DNA from 3 places in the Kitasatospora sp. NPDC058046 genome. Region 3 is predicted to be linked to each of the others. Evidence: riboswitches for the same ligand, from Rfam matches in the RefSeq annotation. Region 3 holds a riboswitch; each other region holds the start of a gene.
The links. Region 3 has a riboswitch for S-adenosylmethionine ahead of ACFVU7_RS41520 (IclR family transcriptional regulator). Riboswitches for the same ligand answer to the same signal wherever they lie in the genome.
Positions count from the first base shown of each region.

Region 1: another riboswitch for S-adenosylmethionine. It lies ahead of thrC (threonine synthase); the one in region 3 lies ahead of ACFVU7_RS41520 (IclR family transcriptional regulator).
Region 2: another riboswitch for S-adenosylmethionine. It lies ahead of ACFVU7_RS01335 (aminotransferase class V-fold PLP-dependent enzyme); the one in region 3 lies ahead of ACFVU7_RS41520 (IclR family transcriptional regulator).

Region 1 is NZ_JBHVRS010000022.1:4,573-10,894, forward strand. Features, by position in the region: gene otsB (trehalose-phosphatase) at 1-761, shown strand, start outside; gene ACFVU7_RS34205 (trehalose-6-phosphate synthase) at 748-2,214, opposite strand; gene ACFVU7_RS34210 (glucosyl-3-phosphoglycerate synthase) at 2,275-3,312, opposite strand; SAM riboswitch class I at 3,424-3,560, shown strand; gene thrC (threonine synthase) at 3,577-4,857, shown strand; gene ACFVU7_RS34220 (MoaD/ThiS family protein) at 4,893-5,171, shown strand; gene ACFVU7_RS34225 (cold-shock protein) at 5,710-5,913, shown strand; gene groL (chaperonin GroEL) at 6,261-6,322, shown strand, end outside.
Region 2 is NZ_JBHVRS010000001.1:287,651-293,972, reverse strand. Features, by position in the region: gene ACFVU7_RS01365 (ubiquinol-cytochrome c reductase cytochrome b subunit) at 1-40, opposite strand, end outside; gene ACFVU7_RS01360 (ubiquinol-cytochrome c reductase iron-sulfur subunit) at 37-1,089, opposite strand; gene ACFVU7_RS01355 (c-type cytochrome) at 1,098-1,907, opposite strand; gene ACFVU7_RS01350 (heme-copper oxidase subunit III) at 2,095-2,715, opposite strand; gene ACFVU7_RS01345 (hypothetical protein) at 3,112-3,537, shown strand; gene trpD (anthranilate phosphoribosyltransferase) at 3,653-4,729, shown strand; SAM riboswitch class IV at 4,838-4,956, shown strand; gene ACFVU7_RS01335 (aminotransferase class V-fold PLP-dependent enzyme) at 5,008-6,322, shown strand, end outside.
Region 3 is NZ_JBHVRS010000035.1:25,604-31,925, reverse strand. Features, by position in the region: gene ACFVU7_RS41530 (BTAD domain-containing putative transcriptional regulator) at 1-12, opposite strand, end outside; gene ACFVU7_RS41525 (hypothetical protein) at 355-1,488, shown strand; SAM riboswitch class I at 1,574-1,715, shown strand; gene ACFVU7_RS41520 (IclR family transcriptional regulator) at 1,918-2,631, shown strand; gene ACFVU7_RS41515 (threonine/serine exporter family protein) at 2,815-4,068, opposite strand; gene ACFVU7_RS41510 (NADP-dependent oxidoreductase) at 4,163-5,143, opposite strand; gene ACFVU7_RS41505 (GlxA family transcriptional regulator) at 5,223-6,230, shown strand.

The sequences.
Region 1 (6,322 bases), on a different contig from region 3:
ATGCCGTGATCGGGTTGGACTTCGACGGGACGCTGGCGCCGATCGTGGCGGATCCGGGGCGGGCGCGGGCGCATCCGGGGGTGGTGGGGGTGTTGCGGCGGCTGGCGCCGGTGGTGGGGGGCGTCGTGGTGGTGACGGGGCGGCCGGCCGGGGTGGCGGTGGAGTACGGGGGGTTCGCGGACCTGCCGGGGGTGGTGGTGCTGGGGCACTACGGGGCCGAGCGGTGGGAGGGCGGGGAGCTCTCGGCGCCGGAGGTGCATCCGGGGGTGGCGCGGGTGCGGGCGGTGCTGCCGGGGGTGCTGGAGCGGGTGGGGGCGCCCGAGGGGACGTGGGTGGAGGACAAGGGGCGGTCGGTGGCCGTGCACACCCGGCGGACGGCGGCGCCGGAGGAGGCGTTGGAGCTGCTGCGGGCGCCGGTGGGGGAGCTGGCGGCCGGGCACGGGCTGGTGGTGGAGCCCGGGCGGCTGGTGCTGGAGCTGCGGCCGCCGGGGGTGGACAAGGGGGCGGCGCTGACCGGGTTCCTGCGCGAGCGGGGGGCGCGGTCGGTGCTCTACGCGGGGGACGACCTGGGGGACGTGGCGGCCTTCGCCGCGGTGGAGGAGCTGCGCGGCGAGGGCGTGGCCGGGGTGCTGGTCTGCGCCGGTGCGGTGGGGGACGCGCCGGTGCGGGAGCTGGCCGACCGGGCGGACCTGGTGGTCGCCGGGCCGGAGGGCGTGGTGGAGCTGTTGGGGGCCTTGGCGGACGCGCTCACAGCGCGTTGAGCTGGTCCAGGAACCACTGCTGCGGGGGGAGCGCGGTGGCCGCCGCCGCCAGGCGCTTGGTGCGGTCGGCGCGCTCCTCCGGGCTCATGGTGAGGCCGGCGTGGAGGGCCTCGGCGGTGGCGATGACGTCGTAGGGGTTGACGGTGAGGGCGTCGTCCTTGAGTTCGGCGTGGGCGCCGGCCTCGCGGGAGAGGACGAGGGCGCAGCCGTGGTCGGAGACCACCGGGACCTCCTTGGCGACCAGGTTCATGCCGTCGCGGATGGGGTTGACCAGGGCGACGTCGGCCAGCCGGTAGGCGGCGAGGGAGCGCGGGAAGTCGTCGTCGACGTGGAGGATCAGGGGCTGCCAGGCGGGGGTGGCGAACTCGGCGTCGATCTCCTCGGCCAGCCGTTGGACGGCGGCCGTGTAGGCGCGGTACTCGGCGAGGTCGGTGCGGGACGGGTAGGCGAAGGCGATGTGCACCACCCGGTCGTGCCACTCGGGGCGGGTGCGGAGCAGGTGCCGGTAGGCCTGGAGGCCGCGGACGATGTTCTTGCTCAGCTCGGTGCGGTCGACCCGGACGATGGTGCGGCGGTCGCCGACGGCCGCGCGGAGGGCGGCGAGGCGTTCGTCGACGTCGGGGCGGTGGGCGCGCTCGCGCAGGAAGTCGGCGTCGGCGCCGAGGGCGTGGACGCCGAGGCGCGTGGTGCGGCCGTCGACGGTGACGGTGAGCGCGTCGTGGTCGACGGTCGCGCCGAGGAGGTCCTCGCAGCAGGCGGCGAAGGCGCGGGCCCAGCGCTGGGTCAGGAAGCCGGCCCGGTCGGCACCGAGGATGCCGGTGAGGACGGCCCGGGCGACGTCGTCGGGCAGCATCCGGTAGTACTCGGGCGGGGCCCAGGGGGTGTGCGAGAAGTGGCCGATCCGCAGGTCGGGGCGGGCTTCGCGGAGCAGGGCCGGGACCAGGGAGAGGTGGTAGTCCTGGACGAGGACCGCGGCGTTCGGGGCGGCCTCGGCGGCGAGGGCTTCGGCGAAGGCCTCGTTGTAGGCCCGGTAGGCGGCCCATTCGGTGCGGAAGGCGGCGTCGAAGGAGGGCGCGGTGGGGGTCGCGTAGAGCAGGTGGTGGACGAACCAGAGGGTGGAGTTGGCGACGCCGTTGTAGGCGCGGGCGAAGGTCAGCGGGTCGATGTCCAGCATCCGTACGGCCTGGCCGCCGACCTCGTGGCCGGCCAGGTCGAGGCGGCCGTGGGGTGCCTCGGCGGCGGCCCTGCGGTCGGAGTCGTCGAGGGCGGCGCAGACCCAGACGGCGTTCGGGTCGTCGATGGCGGAGAGGCCGGAGACCAGGCCGCCGCCGCCGCGGCGCAGGGTCAGCGTGCCGTCGTCGGCGGTGCTGAAGGACACCGGTCCCCGGTTGGACGCCACCAGGACGGGGGCGGTGCCGGTCACGCTCGAACGGTTGGTCGTGAGATCGCCCATGGTTGGCATGTTGCCGTGGGGTCGGCGTGGCAAACCCGTGCGGCCCGTCGAAGAGAGGCCCTAATGGTGGGCGGCGTACTCGGGGAGGGTGTGGATCGGGGGGCGTTCGAGGGCGGTCACCGGGTGGGTGTGGGCGGTGAAGGCGCGGGTTTCCGGGTCGCGGGTGAACTGGGTGAGGTGGGGGTGGACGAGGTCGGCGGAGGCCTTGAGGCGGTGGGTTCGGTCGAGGCGTTCCAGGGCGGTCCGGTAGATGGTGGCGGCCATCCGGCCGAGGGCCTGGCCGTCCTGGTGGCGGTGGTGCCGGACGCCGACGTCCACCTGGGCGAGGGCGTCCAGGCCGGCCAGCTCCAGGGCGTCGACCAGCAGGCCGAGTTCGACGCCGTAGCCGGTGGGGAAGGGCAGCCGTTCGAGCAGTGAGCGGCGGGCCGCGTACTCGCCGCCGAGCGGCTGGACGAAACCGGCGAGTTCCGGCCAGTGGAGGTTGAGCAGGGGGCGGGCGACGAGTTCGGTGACCCGGCCGCCGCCGGCGGGCAGGACGGCGCCCTCCGACTCCAGCGGGCGGTCGTACATGGCCTTGACCAGCTGGATGGACTCGTCGGTGAGCAGCGGGCCGACGATGCCGGAGACGAAGGCCGGGTCGAACTCGCGCAGGTCGGCGTCGACGAAGCAGACGATGTCGCCGTGGGTGACCAGCAGCGAGCGCCAGAGCACCTCGCCCTTGCCGGGGACGGCGGGCAGCCGGGGCAGGACGGCGTCGCGGTGCTCGACCCGGGCGCCGGCCTCGGCGGCGACGGCGGCGGTGGCGTCGGTGGAGCCGGAGTCGACGACGACGAGTTCGTCGACGAGCGGGAGGCGTTCCATCAGCTCGCGGCGGATGGTGCGGACGATGTCGCCGACGGTGGCCTCCTCGTCCAGGGCGGGGAGGACCACGCTGACCGTGCGACCGGTGCGCTCCTTGGCGTCGAGCAGGGTGCGGACCGGCCGGTCGGCCGCGCTCCAGGAGCGGCGGCGCAGCCAGGACGCCGCCTGCGGGAGGAGCGCGGGAGTCGGTTCGGCGGGCACGGAGATCTCCTCGGCGAGGTCGGTGGGACGGGTCATCTCGCTTGGCGGACGGTCCCGTTCAGGTTTGACGCCTTCGGATACAGTCTTCGTACAGCGGTCGGACCTTTGCACGCCGGGGTCTCCGTTGAGCACCACCACAATTTCACAAGCTCATCCAGAGGGACTGAGGGAACGGCCCGTTGACGTCCCGGCAACCTTCTCGCGCGGCTGTCTGTCGACAGGCCCCGGCGGGACAGGTGCCAATTCCGTCCCGTGTCGCGACCGCGCCACGGGGAAGATGAGGAGAGAGGCCTCGCCATCATGGCTATCGACACTGCCGCACCCGTTTCCGTCGACCTCGGCCCGGCCGCCGCGCTGTCCTGTCGCGAGTGCGGCACCCGCTTCCCGCTCGGCCCCAGCTTCGCGTGCCTGGAGTGCTTCGGCCCGCTGGAGATCGCCTACGAGTTCGGCAGCGAGGGCGCCGAGGAGCTGCGCAAGCGGATCGAGGCCGGTCCGGCCTCCATCTGGCGGTACGCGCCGCTGCTGCCGGTGCCGGCCGACGTGGCGTCCAAGCCGAACCTGAACCCGGGGTGGACCCCGCTGGTGAAGGCGGACAACCTGGGCCGGGAGCTCGGTTTCACCGCCCAGCTGCACGTCAAGGACGACTCCGGGAACCCGACGCACTCGTTCAAGGACCGGGTGGTCGCGTGTGCGATCGAGGCGGCCCGGGCGTTCGGCTACACCACGCTGTCCTGCTCCTCCACCGGCAACCTGGCCGGCGCGGTGGGTGCGGCGGCGGCCCGGGCCGGGTTCCGGTCCTGCGTGTTCATCCCGCACGACCTGGAGCAGGGCAAGGTCGTCATGGCCGGGGTGTACGGCGGCGAGCTGGTCGGCATCGAGGGCAACTACGACGACGTGAACCGCTTCTGCTCGGAGCTGATCGGCGACCCGGCCGGCGAGGGCTGGGGCTTCGTCAACGTGAACCTGCGGCCGTACTACGGCGAGGGCTCCAAGACGCTGGCGTACGAGATCTGCGAGCAGCTCGGCTGGCGGCTGCCGGAGCAGATCGTGATCCCGATCGCCTCGGGCTCGCAGCTGACGAAGATCGACAAGGGGCTCCAGGAGCTGATCAGGCTCGGCCTGGTCGAGGACCGGCCGTACAAGGTCTTCGGCGCCCAGGCGGAGGGCTGCTCGCCGGTGTCGGCCGCGTTCAAGGCCGGCCGGGACGTGATCAAGCCGGTGAAGCCGGACACCATCGCCAAGTCGCTGGCGATCGGCAACCCGGCCGACGGCCCGTACGTGCTGGACATCGCCCGCCGTACCGGTGGCGCGGTGGAGGACGTCACGGACGCCGAGGTCGTGGCGGCGATCCGGCTGCTGGCGCGGACCGAGGGGATCTTCGCCGAGACCGCGGGCGGGGTGACCGTCGGCGTGCTGAAGAAGCTGGTCGAGACCGGGCAGCTGGACCCGGCCAAGGAGACCGTCGCGATCAACACCGGCGACGGGCTGAAGACCCTGGACGCCGTCTCCGATTCCGGGATGACCGCCGTCATCCGCCCGACGCTGGACTCGTTCCGCGCCGCCGGCCTCGTGTCCGCCTGAACCACCCGATAGGCCCCGCCCCCGCTAGGAGAGTCATGAGCGCCACCGTCCGCATCCCCACCATCCTGCGCACCTACACCGACGGCGCCGCCGAGGTGACCGCCGAGGGTGCCACCCTGGCCGAGGTCGTCGCCGACCTGGAGAAGAACCACGCGGGCATCGCGGCCCGCATCCTGGACGACACGGGCAAGCTGCGCCGCTTCGTGAACGTCTACGTGAACGACGACGACGTGCGCTTCGCCGAGGGTCTGGCGACCGAGATCAAGGACGGCGCCAGCGTCTCGATCATCCCGGCGGTGGCCGGCGGCTGCTGAGCCGACAAAGCAGAACCCGCGGTCGCCCGCGCGTACGGAAATCCGTTCTCCGTATGCGCGGGCGACCGCTCGCATTCCGGCGGGAATATTTCCGGGTCGAGTCGGAGTAGAGTGTGGCTCGGCTGGGAACAGGGTTTCCCTTTCGGCCCCCGCAGTGCTCGGCCCGGGGGCGTCCGGCCGCCGGGGGCGGACCGTGAAACATGTCAGGCAGATGTCAGAATTCGCGCGGGCATTTGAGTAATTCGTCCGCTATGTCCGGCGTGGAATGCCGAGATTATTCCGATTCGATCCGTCCTGTCCCTTGACGCCTTGGCGGAATTACCGGCGGTTGGCCCTGTTGCAGAGGGCGTCGATCCGGATACATTCAGCGGCGGTCGACGCAATCACCCGCTCACCGGAGGCCGCCCGGCGTTCCGCGCGGATGGTTGCGGCGTGCACGGCTGCGCCCAGGGGGGGTTCCCCGGGCCGGCCTTCAACCAACCCGGGCCCGCGACCTGCGGGCACGTGAAGGGCCAGCACAGCACTAGGGGAGTTCGGAATGGCTCAGGGCACCGTCAAGTGGTTCAACGCGGAGAAGGGCTACGGCTTCATCGCGGTCGACGGTGGTGCGGACGTCTTCGTCCACTACAGCGCGATCCAGATGGACGGCTACCGCACCCTCGAGGAGGGCCAGCGGGTCGAGTTCGAGATCTCCCAGGGACAGAAGGGCCCGCAGGCGGACATGGTCCGCGCGGCGGTCTGACCCCTTCCGACTCCAGGAGCTCGGCGCGGCCCTACGGCTGGTGACCACTCGCTTCTCGACGGGCCCGTGCGACGCGTGTCGTACGGGCCCGTCGGCGTTCCCCGACGCGGCTCCGGCGGGGCTCCGGCGGGGCTCCGGCGACGGCTCGCGGATCGTCGATTGGGCTTGCACTCGACCACCCGGAGTGCTAATCATTGGCGTTAGCACTCACAGCGTGAGAGTGACAGCGGACCGGGTCGGTGAGGCCCCCGGGAGCGGTAGGGGAATGGACCCCCGCACACCAGGGCCGTCCGTCGCGGGCACCCCTTGGTCCGAGCAGTCGACCGTGTCCCGGAGGACCACTTCAGATGGCCAAGATCATCGCCTTTGATGAGGAAGCTCGCCGCGGCCTTGAGCGTGGCATGAACCA
Region 2 (6,322 bases), on a different contig from region 3:
GCTTGGCGGCACCGGTCGTGGTGCTGCTCGCGCTACTCATCGAGCACGCTCCCAGTAGCTCGGGCCGACGGGCTCCGCGAAGTCGCCGGTGGCGACCAGGTTGCCCTTCTCGTCAGTGATGATCTTCAGCTGCGGCAGCGGGTGGCCGGCCGGGCCGAAGATCACGCGGGCGCCGTCCGCCAGGTCGAAGGTCGACTGGTGGCAGGGGCAGAGCGCGTGGTGGGTCTGCTGCTCGTACAGGCTGATCGGGCAGCCGACGTGGGTGCAGATCTTGGAGTAGGCGAGGATGCCCTCGAAACCCAGCTCCTTGGACTTGTCGTCCTTGATGTCCTCGGGCGCGATGCGGACCAGCATCAGGGCGTCCTTGGCGATCCGCTGCTGGAAGTCCTCGCTGTGCGTGGACAGGCCCTCCGGCATGGCGAACGTGAGCGAGCCGACGATGATGTCCTCGGGCTTCATCGGCTGCATGGTGTTCATGTTGATGAGCTGCAGCGGCTTGGTCTCGGTCGCCTCCTTCCAACCGGTCTCCTTGAGCTTCTTCTCGGGAAGCGGGCCAAGGTCACGGAGCAGGACCACGCCGGAGAGCGGGACCAGCGCCATGGAGCCGATCAGGGTGTTGCGGATCATCTTGCGGCGGCCGAAGCCGGACTCGGCGGCACCGGTCTTGAACTGCTCGATGACGTCGTTGCGGACCTCGTCGGAGGCCTCGATCGGGTGACGCTCGGCGGGCAGCTCGACGTCCGACATCAGCGTGCGGGCCCAGTGGACCGCACCCGCGCCGATCATGAACAGCGCGACGCCCAGGGTCAGGCCGAGCGCGAAGTTCAGCGCGCTGACGTGACCGAGCGGGAAGATGTAGACGATCTTGTCCGGGTCGATGGCCACGTACGAGGCGATGAACCCGACAGTGGCGAGCATCGAGACCACGAACATCAGCGAGACCTGGCGCTCGGCACGCGACGCGGCCTTCTCGTCGATGTCGGTGCGACGGGGCTCGTGGGCCGGCAGGCCCGGGTCGGCGAACGGGCTGCCGTGGTCGGCCACCTCGCCGGCGGAGCCGTGCGGCTCCGGGAGCTTCTCTTCTGACATGTCGTGGCTCATGACTTCTTGGCCTTGGTGGTGTGGGCGGCGACCCAGATCGCGACCGCGATGAGCGTGCCGAGGCCGAAGATCCAGCCGAACAGACCCTCGGTCACCGGACCGAGGCTGCCCAGGGTGAGACCGCCGGGGTTGGGCTCATCGTTGGTGGTGTGGCGGACGAAGGCCACGATCTGCTTCTTCTGCTCCTCGGGCATGGTGGTGTCCGGGAACGACGGCATGTTCTGCGGGCCGGTCTGCATGGCCTCGTAGATGTGCTTGGCGTCCACGCCCTCCAGCGAGGGGGCGTACTTGCCCTTGGTCAGGGCACCACCCTGGCCGGCGAAGTTGTGGCACTGGGCGCAGTTGGTGCGGAACAGCTCGCCACCCTTGGAGACGTCCTCGGGGTTGGTCGAGGTGAACTGCTCCTCCGTCGGGGTCACCGGGCCGGGACCGAGGGAGGCGACGAAGGCGGCGAGCTGGTCGATCTCCGCCTGCGAGTAGATGTTCTTCTTGCGCGGGACCTGGGCGCCGGGCTGCTGGGCCGGCATGCGGCCGGTGCCGACCTGGAAGTCGACAGCGGCGGAGCCGACGCCGACCAGGCTCGGACCGTCACTGCTGCCCTGGCCGTTCAGGCCGTGGCAGGAGGAGCAGCCCACGGCGAAGAGCTTCTTGCCCTCATCGATCGCGAGCGACTGCGCGGCGACGTCGGCCTGCGCCTTGTCGGCGGGCGCGAACGCGGCGTACAGCCCCCCGGTTGCCGCCAGGGCGAGAAGTAGGACGACCAGCGCCGCCAATGGGTGGCGCCGTCGTGCGGAGAGCTTTTTCACGGAATAACCCCGGTGTCAGGATCTGGTCGACTGGTGGGTGCACCCGGCGGCCGGTCTGGCCGGCACGAGGCTGCCTGTCTAGGGCTGCGCGCGCGGTCGGTCGGTGGGAGCGTCGGCACCGGCAGAAGCGGCCCGTCGCCGGTGAGGGCGGGGGCCGCAGCCGGTGGCCAGCGACCTGATCAGCTGGTTACTTGATCAGGTAGATGGTCGCGAACAGGCCGATCCACACGACGTCGACGAAGTGCCAGTAGTACGACACGACGATCGCGGCGGTGGCCTGCTCGTGCGTGAAGCGCTTGGCTGCGTACGTCCGTCCCAGGACCAGCAGGAAGGCGATCAGACCACCCGTCACGTGCAGCCCGTGGAAGCCGGTGGTCAGGTAGAACACCGTGCCGTACGGGTCGGAGGACAGCGACAGGCCGTCCTTCTTGACCAGCTCGGTGTACTCGAAGACCTGGCCGCCGATGAAGACCGCGCCCATGGCGAACGTGAGGATGAACCACGCCCGGAGCTTCTTCACGTCTCCGCGCTCGGCGGCGAACACGCCGAGCTGACAGGTCAGCGAGGAGAGCACCAGGATCGTGGTGTTGACCGAGGAGAAGGGCACGTTGAGGGCGTGGGCCTTCTCGGTCCAGAACTCCGGCCCCTTGACGGAGCGGAGCGTGAAGTACATCGCGAAGAGGGCCGCGAAGAACATCAACTCGGAACTGAGCCAGACGATCGTTCCGACGCTGACCATGTTCGGCCGGTTGACCGATCCGTGCGCGTGCCCGGTTTCTACTGCTGTTGCTGTCGCCACGACGGACATTATGTCGGTCCCTTATTCCGTCTTCACGTCGGGGGGTGTCCCTCGGAGTGTCCGGTGCGTGCGGTATGCCCGCTTGGGGGGCGACGGGGTGCCCGTACGGGGGGTGAGCAGCGGCGTGTCCCTTTTCTGATGGTTCCTCGGAGGAGCCTGGACCCCGTTGCCCGGCGCGCCGGTGCACGGTCGGAGTAGCCGAGGGAGGTAGGGGGGAGGGCGTCCGGGTGAGCCGTACGGGTGGACCGGGCGGGGTCGGGTGACGGGCCGTCCTCCAGGCGGGTTAGTCCGGGGCGCGGCGGCTTGAGGAGGAACGTGCGCGAGGGGGACTCGGCGGAGGGTGATCGGGAGTAGCATCCGGATCAGGCGAACGTGGTCCGGATCACACTTGAGGGAGCAGGGCCCATGGCGTACACGACCGATGAGACGCTCACCGTCCTCGTCTACAGCGACGACCGCAACACCCGCGAGCAGGTGCTGACGGCGCTCGGCCGCCGCCCTGCCGAGGACCTTCCGGAACTGTCCTACCTGGAGTGCGCGACCACCCCCGCGGTGCTCAAGGCACTGGAGAAGGGGGGAGTGGACCTCTGCGTGCTGGACGGCGAGGCCGTTCCGGCCGGCGGGCTGGGCCTCGGGCGCCAGCTCAAGGACGAGATCTACGGCTGCCCGCCGGTCCTGGTGCTGATCGGCCGGCCGCAGGACTCCTGGCTGGCCGCCTGGAGCCGGGCCGACGCCGCGATCTCCCGTCCGGTGGAGCCGGTGGCGCTGGCCGGGGCGGTCGCCACCCTGCTGCGGGACCGGCTGGCGAAGCGGACTCCGGCCGTCCGCTGAAATCCGCGCCAGGAGTAGGAAAGACAGGGGTAGAAGCGGGCGCTCCGCTCGATAGGCTGGCTCCATCCGTACGGACGTCCCCGGAGCGGGGAACCGACAACAGCTGGAGTCAGCCATGGTGAACGTGAACCCTGCGAACGGCGGTAGCGACCCCGCGCAGGTGGTCCGCACCTGGCCGGACCTCCTGGCGGCACTGTTGCAGGGGGAGGACCTCGACCGCTCGTCCACCGCGTGGGCGATGGACCGGATCATGAGCGGCGAGGCGTCCCCCGTCCAGGTGGCCGGGTTCATGATCGCGCTGCGGGCCAAGGGCGAGTCGGTCGAGGAGATCGCCGGCCTGGTCGACGCGATGTACGCGCACGCCGAACCGCTGGAGATCCCCGGCCCGGCGGTGGACATCGTCGGCACCGGCGGGGATCGGGCGAAGACCGTCAACATCTCCACCATGTCGGCGATCGTCGCGGCGGCCGCCGGCGCCAAGGTGGTCAAGCACGGCAACCGGTCGGCCTCCTCGACCAGCGGCTCCTCGGACGTGCTGGAGAAGCTCGGGGTGGCGCTGGACCTCTCCCCCCGGCGGGTCGCCGAGGTGGCCGAGGAGGTCGGGCTGACCTTCTGCTTCGCGGCGAAGTTCCACCCCTCGATGCGGCACGCCGCCACCGCGCGGCGCGACCTCGGGGTGCCGACCGCCTTCAACATCCTCGGCCCGCTGACCAACCCGGCCAAGGTCACCGCGCACGCCATCGGCTGCTTCGACACCCGGCTGTCCGGGCTGATCGCCGGGGTGCTGGCCCGGCGGGGCGCCACCGCGCTGGTCTTCCGCGGCGACGACGGGCTGGACGAGCTGACCATCACCACGACCTCGCAGGTCTGGCTGGTGCGCGACGGGGTCGTCACCGAGTCCACCTTCGACCCGCGGGACGTGGGCATCGAGCTGGTCGGCATCGAGGCGCTGCGCGGGGCGGACGCCTCGTACAACGCCGAGGTCGCGCGGCGGCTGCTGGCCGGCGAGCACGGGCCGGTGCGGGACGCCGTCCTGCTGAACACGGCGGCGGCGCTGGTCGCGCTGGAGCTGGGCGACGCGCCGCTCACCGAGCAGCTGGCGGCCGGCATGGAGCGGGCCGCGAAGGCGATCGACTCCGGTGCCGCGCAGGACCTGCTGCGGCGCTGGTCGGAGGCCACCAGCCGGGCCTGAGGCGGCAGTTGGGGAGCCCGTGCCGGTACGCCGGTGCGGGCTCCCGTGCTGTCCGGATGCTGGATGCCCGTTTGACCACCCGGTGGACCAGGCCTAGAGTCTTCGCCAGGTCATGAGTGACAGCGCCAAGCCCCAGCTGGCTGTCCGGCAACCCTCCGTCCGTGGCGGGGTGCCCTGGGTGAGGACCGGGTCGTCACGGCAAGCCGTCCGTGCGACAAGCGCGGACGCCCGACGACTAGCACTCCCGGGGTCCCTTGCCCCAGAAGGAGTGCATCCCCATGTCTCTGGCCACCGAAATCCGCACCCCGCTCGCCGTCCTCGGCGCTGACGTCCAGGTCCCGCTCGCCAGCGGTGAGAAGGTCGGCTACGCGGCGCTCGACTACGCGGCGAGCTCGCCGGCGCTCCAGCGGGTGTGGGACGACGTCGCCGCCTACGCGCCGTACTACGGCAGCGTCCACCGCGGGGCCGGGTACCTCTCCCAGCTGTCCACCGACCTGTTCGAGCAGAGCCGCCGCACCGTCGGCGAGTTCCTCGACCTGCGCGAGGGCGACCAGGTGGTCTTCACCCGGGCCACCACCGACTCGCTCAACCTGCTGGCCTCCGCCGTCCCGGCCGGCACCCGGGTGTTCGCCTTCGAGACCGAGCACCACGCCTCGCTGCTGCCCTGGGCGCACGCCGGACTGGACGTCACCTACCTGCGGGCGCCGCGCTCGCGGGCCGAGGCGGTGGCCGCGCTGGACGCCGCGCTCGCCGAGGCGCCCGAGGGCCCCAAGCTGCTCTGCGTCACCGGCGCCTCCAACGTGACCGGCGAGCTGTGGCCGGTCGCCGAGCTGACCGCGACCGCGCACCGGCACGGCGCCCGGGTGGTGCTGGACGCCGCCCAGCTGGCGCCGCACCACCGGGTCTCGGTGCGCGAGCTGGACGTCGACTGGATCGCCTTCTCCGGCCACAAGATCTACGCGCCGTTCGGCGCCGGGGTGCTGGCCGGCCGGGCGGACTGGCTGGACGCGGCCGAGCCGTACCTGGCCGGCGGCGGGGCGACCCGGACGGTGGCCCGGGAGGCCGACGGCTCGGTGGCCGTGCAGTGGCACACCGGCCCGGCCCGGCACGAGGCCGGCTCGCCGAATGTCATCGGCGCCTACGCGATCGCCTCGGCCTGCCGGGCGCTGACCGAGGCCGGCTTCGACGGGCTGGAGGCCCGCGAGCAGCAGCTGATCGCCCGGCTGACGGCCGGGCTGGCCGAGATCCCGCAGGTCAAGGTGCTGAACCTGTTCGGCGAGGGCTCCGCCCGGGTGGGCGTGCTGTCCTTCGTCGTCCGGGACTGGAACAGCTCGCACTTCTCCGCCGCGCTGTCCGCCGAGTACGGCATCGGGGTGCGCGACGGCCTGTTCTGCGCCCACCCGCTGGTGCGCACGCTGCTCGGCGACGAGGACGAGGCACCGTCCGAGTGTGGTGCGCCCGAGCCGTCGCTGCCGGGCGAGCGCAGCCTGAACGCGATCCGGGTGAGCTTCGGAGCCGGGACGCCGGACGAGCACGTCGACCGCTTCCTGACCGCCGTCCGGGAGCTGGTCACGGAGGGCGCGGCGTGGAACT
Region 3 (6,322 bases):
GAAATCATCCATTCCTGCACCTGCCCGCTTCATGTGCTCGCCCCCGCCCGCACGTGCCACCCCCGAATTGGTGAGTCCCTATCAACCCACGGGACCTGGCGGGATGTCGAGAGATCGTCGACCCGGTGGTGATCCGGTGTTGATCGGCCGTCGCCACAATCGGTGATGTGGCGCCCGCAGTCGGCCCGGCCCCTCACCGCCGGACCCGCCACGTCCCCGGTCGCCCGGCCGCCGACCGGCGACCCCCACGGCTCTCGGAGGCGGACGCCCATGAACACGGACCGGAACAGCGACCTGAGGACCGGCCGGAAAGCGGATCCGAACGCGGAACCGAGTACGGCGTCGAGCACGGACTTGAGCACGGACCTGAGCACCGACCGGACCACGGACCGGCACGGCGGCCTGGACACCGACCTGCTCCACCGCCTGCTCGACGTCGACCCGGCCTGCGGACCCGTCGAACTGCTCCACCGCGCCCGGGGCGAGCGCCACCTCCCGTACCTGGTGCTCGCCGCGCTCGCCCGGGAGGACGTCCGGATGGGCGCGCACGCCCGGGACGAGCTGCGGCGCGCCCGCGACCGGGTCGAGTGTTACGCCCGGGTCGCCCGCGACCTCGCCGACGCCACCGGGGTCCGCCCCATCCGCGACCTGCCGCTGGCCGGCTACTACCCGCCCGACCTGCCCCGGCCGCTGGCCGAGCTCAGCCTCGTCAGCCCCACCGAGGCCTCGCTCTGGCAGGCCGTCAACCGGCTGGTCACCGACCACCCGGTGGAGTCCGTGGAGGTCACCCTGCTCGGCGAGCGCCCCCGGCACACCGCCGTCACCCTGCGCTGGCCGGCCGGGGACCCGCTGCTCGACCCGTGGTACCAGGTGCGGGTCGCGACCGCCGCGCTCCCCGGCGACCTCGCCACCGTCCCGGTCCGCCCCTACCTGGCCGCCGACGACCACGTCGAATGCCTGATCGCCCTCGCCGAGGAAGGGCTCGGGCGCACCTTCCTCGCGGGCGACGTGATCGACGTGGCCAGGCTCGCCGGGCAGCCCTTCGAGCCCGTCGAGACCGCCGCGGTGGTCGCCGCCTACCGGCTCGCCCCGGAGGCCGCCGCCCTCCTCGACCTCGCCGCCGAGCACGTGCCGCTCGGCGCCCTGCGGGACGTGCGTACCGTCCTGGAGGCCGAGGTCGCCCCCGAACTCCGCCGCCGGACCTCTGCCGGCACCCCGCCGTGCCACGGCACCTCGCCGCGCCACGGCACGCTGCTGCGCCGCACCGTCATCCGGCACCAGTGGGACGAGGCGCTGCTGCTCCCGGCCGGCGACGCCACCCTGCTGCTCACCCCGGTCGCCGACTACCTGCTCGGCCCCGAGGGCACCCGGCCGACGGACCGCGAGCGCACCGCCGCCCTTGCCGCCCTCCACGCCTGGGACGCGACCCTCCCCGGCAGCCCGGACGGGGCCCCGTGCACCGGCCTGTCGGGGCCGCGCCACCGCTGAGCCGGCCCCGCGGGGCGTGGCCGAGGGCGGGTCGAGGGCGGGGGGACTTGCCGACCCGCCCCGGATGTCTTGTATCGTTCCTGGCGAATCATCCAGAGGGGTGGAGGGACCGGCCCTACGAAGCCCCGGCAACTCCCCGTTCGACCCGGCGTCCGAAGTACGCGCCGTGTTGGCGGGGGCAGTGCCAACTCCGGCCTGTCGCCACTGTGGCGCGGGAAAGATGAGGAGACACGGTGCTCTCTGTGCTGTCCTTCGCCCGGGCGCTTCCCGCCCCGGTCCTTTCGCGTACCCGTCTCGTGCCCGGCGCAGGCAATCGGCCGACTTCTCCGGCCTGTCCTCGCTGACCACACCCCCCGGCTCCCCGCCAGGAGCCGCCGTGAGCAGCGCGGACCCGCTGCTCCCGGGCCTTGAGACTGGAGTACCCATCCCATGGAGAACACGAGCGGCGTCGGCGTGCTCGACAAGGTCACCTCGATCCTCGGCACCCTGGAGGCCGGGCCCGCCACCCTGGGCGGCCTCGTCGCCGCCACCGGCATGGCGCGGCCCACCGCCCACCGGCTGGCCGTCGCACTCGAACACCACCGCCTGGTCAGCCGGGACGTCCAGGGCCGGTTCATGCTCGGCCCCCGCCTCGGCGAGCTCTCGGCGGCCGCCGGCGAGGACCGGCTGCTGGCCGCGGCCGGTTCGGTCCTCGCCCAGCTGCGGGACGCCACCGGCGAGAGCGCCCAGCTCTACCGGCGGCAGGGCGAGGTCCGGATCTGCGTGGCCGCCGCCGAGCGGCTCACCGGGCTGCGCGACACCGTTCCGGTGGGGGTCACCCTCCCCATGAAGGTCGGCTCCGCCGCCCAGATCCTGCTCGCCTGGGAGGAGCCCGAGCGCCTCCACCGCGGCCTGCAGGGGGCCCGCTTCACCGCCACCGCGCTGAGCGGCGTGCGGCGCCGCGGCTGGGCCCAGTCCGTCGGCGAGCGCGAGGTCGGGGTCGCCTCCGTCGCCGCGCCCGTCCGCGGCCAGTCCAACCGGGTGGTGGCCGCCGTCACGGTCTCCGGGCCGATCGAACGGCTCAGCCGCCACCCCGGCGCCCAGCTCTCCCAGGCCGTCGTCGAGGCGGCCCACCGGCTCACCGAGGCCCTGCGCCAGCCCTGACGGGGGTTCCGAGGCTCTCGGATTCCGAGGTTCCGGGGTTCCCTGGTCACGGGTTCCGAACCTCGGGTTCCGAGACTCCGGGCTCCGGGGCGCACCTCCGCGCGCCCCGGGGCCCGGTTCCGGCCCGTACCGGTCCCGGTTCCGGCTTGGCTCGGGCCCGGCTCGGGCCCGGTTCCGACCGGCTCAGGCCCGGTGCGGCAGGCCGGTGAGGCTGGGACGGGGGATCCGGCTGATCACCGCGCCGATCAGTGTGCCGATCGACACCCCGAAGACCGCCGAGACGGCCGCCAGCAGCGACTGCGCCCCGTTGCCGACCTCGATCTGCGCGGTGTTCAGCAGACCGAAGGAGCCCGGCACGACGATCCAGAACGCCGGGAGGTAGAGCACCTGCCAGAGCGGACCGCCCGGCAGCCAGTGCACCAGGGTGGCCGCGACCGCGGCGGCCACGGCACCGGCCAGGCCGCCGATCGCCGCGCCGTGCACCGACCCCACCGCCACCTGGGCGGTGACACTCACCGCGATCACCGCGACGATCCACGGGATGGCCGAGGGCGGGGTGTGGACGTTGACCACCACCCCGGCCACCGCGATCGCCAGCCCCAGCGCGATCACCCACCAGCTCGGCTTGGCCACCTGCACGTTGGCCAGCGCGGTGGACGGCATGCCGATCGCGGTCGCGGCCGCGGCCACCCCGGCGAGGAACAGCGTCAGCTGCACGGCGCCGGAGACCAGCCGGGCGGTGCCCGCGTTGGCGGCGCCGGCGGCGATCTCGGACAGCCCGGTGACCAGCAGCCCGCCCGGCAGCAGGATCGCCAGGGTGGCCACGATCGTCCGCAGCGGCCCGTCCAGCAGCGAGGCCCGCGCGAGCGCCAGGACCAGCAGTGCGACCAGGAACCCGGCCGTGACGGGCAGCAGCGGCCGCAGGTGCGGCCGCCGCCGGGCGAGCACGGTCAGGCCCACCACGATCAGCGAGCCGAGCCCGGCGGCCAGCACGTTCGCCACCACCGGCTGCAGGAAGATGCAGACCCCGACCCCGACCGGCAGCGCCCCGAAGTCAGCCACCCACGCGGGCCAGCGGGCGGGCGCCCGCCGGATCCGGTCCAGCTCGGCGCGCGCCCGCGGCCCGTCGAGTTCGCCCGCCCGCAGCCGGTGCACCAGGTCGAGGACGTCGGCCGTCTGCTCGAACCGCAGGGTGCCGCCGAGCGGCTGGAACCTGGTGGCGCCGTCCGGGTGCAGGGCCACGAACAGCCCGTTGGTCAGCGCGGCGACCTGGACCTCCGGGGCGCCCAACGCCCGCCCCAGTCCGCGGAGTTCGTCCTCGACCTCATGGACGGGCAGGCCGCCGCCCAGCAGGGCTTCGCCCAGGTCGAGCAGGAGACGGCAGAGCGGGTCGGGCGGGGCGTCGGCGTCCCGGACCGATGGAGACTTGCTAGGCATGGCAGGTATCGTCCCACCCTGCCCGATTCGGTCTGAATCTGCCCCGGTCTGTTCGCTTCCCGAGCGCTGGTCGCTCCCGGGGCCTGGGTGACCGCTACGGGCGGACGGTGAGGACCAGCTTGCCCGTGACCCGGCCGGTCTCGCCCTCGGCGTGGGCCTTCGCGGCCTCCGCGAGCGGGTAGGTGGCGGAGACGTGCGGGCGCAGCTGCCCGGCTTCGACGAGGGCGGCGATCGCGGCCATGCCCGCCCGGTCGTGCTCGACCAGCAGGGCCTTCGCCGTCACGCCCAGCTTGGCGGCGCGCTCGGCCACCTCGTCGATCCCCTGGGGCAGGATCGACACCAGGACGCCGCCGGGCCGGAGGGTCTCCAGGGAGCGCAGTCGGTCGTCGCCGCCGAGCGGGTCGAGGACCACGTCGATGTCGCGGGCCTCCGCCACGAAGTCGGCCGTGCGGTAGTCGATGACCTCGTCCGCGCCCAGGCCCCGGACGAAATCGTGCTTGGCGGCGGACGCCGTGCCGATGACGTACGCGCCGCGCGCCTTGGCGATCTGCACGGCGACGTGCCCGACGCCGCCGGCCGCCGCGTGCACCAGGACCCGCTGCCCCGGCCGCAGCCCCGCCGTGTCGACGAGCGCCTGCCAGGCGGTGAGCGCCACCAGCGGGAGCGCCCCGGCCTCGACGTGGCTCAGTACTGCGGGCTTGGGCACGAAGGCCCGGGCGGGGCCGGCGACGTACTCGGCGTGCGCGCCGGCGCCGTACGGGTAGGGCAGCATGCCGAACACCTCGTCGCCCGGGGCGAAGAGCGAGACGCCGACGCCGACCGCCTCGACGGTGCCGGAGACGTCCCAGCCGAGCGTGAACGGGGGCTGCCCGAGGAAGTAGCCGCGGTCGCGGTGCTTCCAGTCGGTGGGGTTGACCCCGGCGGCGTTGACGGCGACGAGGACCTGGCCGACGCCGGGCACGGGCCGCTCGACCTCGGCCTCGTGGAGGACGTCCGGGGTGCCGAGGGCGGTCTGGGTGATGGCCCGCATCGTGTTCGTGCTCATCGTGTTCGTGCTCATGGAGTTCGTGGTCATGGATCCAGCCTGCGGCCGCGCCCCTGACCAGCGAAATGGCAAGATTGCCAAAGACCGATAGAATCGTGCCATGCCTGCGATGGAACCCTGTGGTCCTCTCGGTCCTGGTGGCCTCGGCGCCCGGCCGCCGCACCGCGTCGTCGTCCTCGCCCTCGACGGCGTCTACCCCTTCGAGCTCGGCATCCCCAACCGGGTCTTCCCCGGGGTGCCGGGCGCGTACGAGGTGGTGACGTGCGCGGCGACGGAGGACCGGACGGTCGCGACCAGCGCCGACTTCACCATCACCGTCGGGCACGGGCCCGAGGCCCTGGAGAGCGCCGACACCGTCGTCATCCCGCCGTACGCCCTGCACCGCGCCACCGCCGACCTGCCGGAGCCCGAGCGCGCGGCCCTCGCCCGGATCCGCCCCGGCACCCGCATCGTCTCCATCTGTACCGGCGCCTTCGCGCTGGCCGCCGCCGGCCTGCTCGACGGCCGCCCCGCCACCACCCACTGGGCCCTGGCGCCGGCCTTCCGCCGGATGTACCCCCGGGTCGCCCTGGACGCCGACGTGCTCTTCGTCGACGACGGCGACATCCTCACCTCGGCGGGCGCCGCCTCCGGCCTCGACGTCTGCCTCCACCTGGTGCGCTCCGACCACGGCAGCGCCGTCGCCAACCAGGTCGCCCGCCAGTGCGTGGTCCCGCCCTGGCGCGAGGGCGGCCAGGCCCAGTACATCGAACAACCGGTGCCCCCGGAAGGCACCAACGGCACCGCCGCCACCCAGGCCTGGGCCCTCCAGCACCTCGACCGCCCGCTCGCCCTCCGCGAGCTGGCCGCCCACGCCCGGATGAGCCCGCGCACCTTCGCCCGCCGCTTCCAGGACGAGACCGGCACCAGCCCGGGCCGCTGGCTGATCCAGCAACGCCTCCACCGCGCCCGCCACCTGCTGGAGACCAGCGACCTCCCCGTCGACCGCATCGCCACCGAGATCGGCTTCGCCACCGGCGCCTCCCTCCGCCAGCACCTCCACGCGGCGATCGGCGTCTCCCCCCAGACCTACCGCACCACCTTCCGCGGCCACCCCGGCCCCCCAACCCCACCCTGACCATCGCCCGACGTAGGAAGTCGGCAGGCCCGACCTCCTACGTCGAGTCGTCAGCCGCCGCCGAATCGACGAGCGAGGAGCCGGGGCGAGGT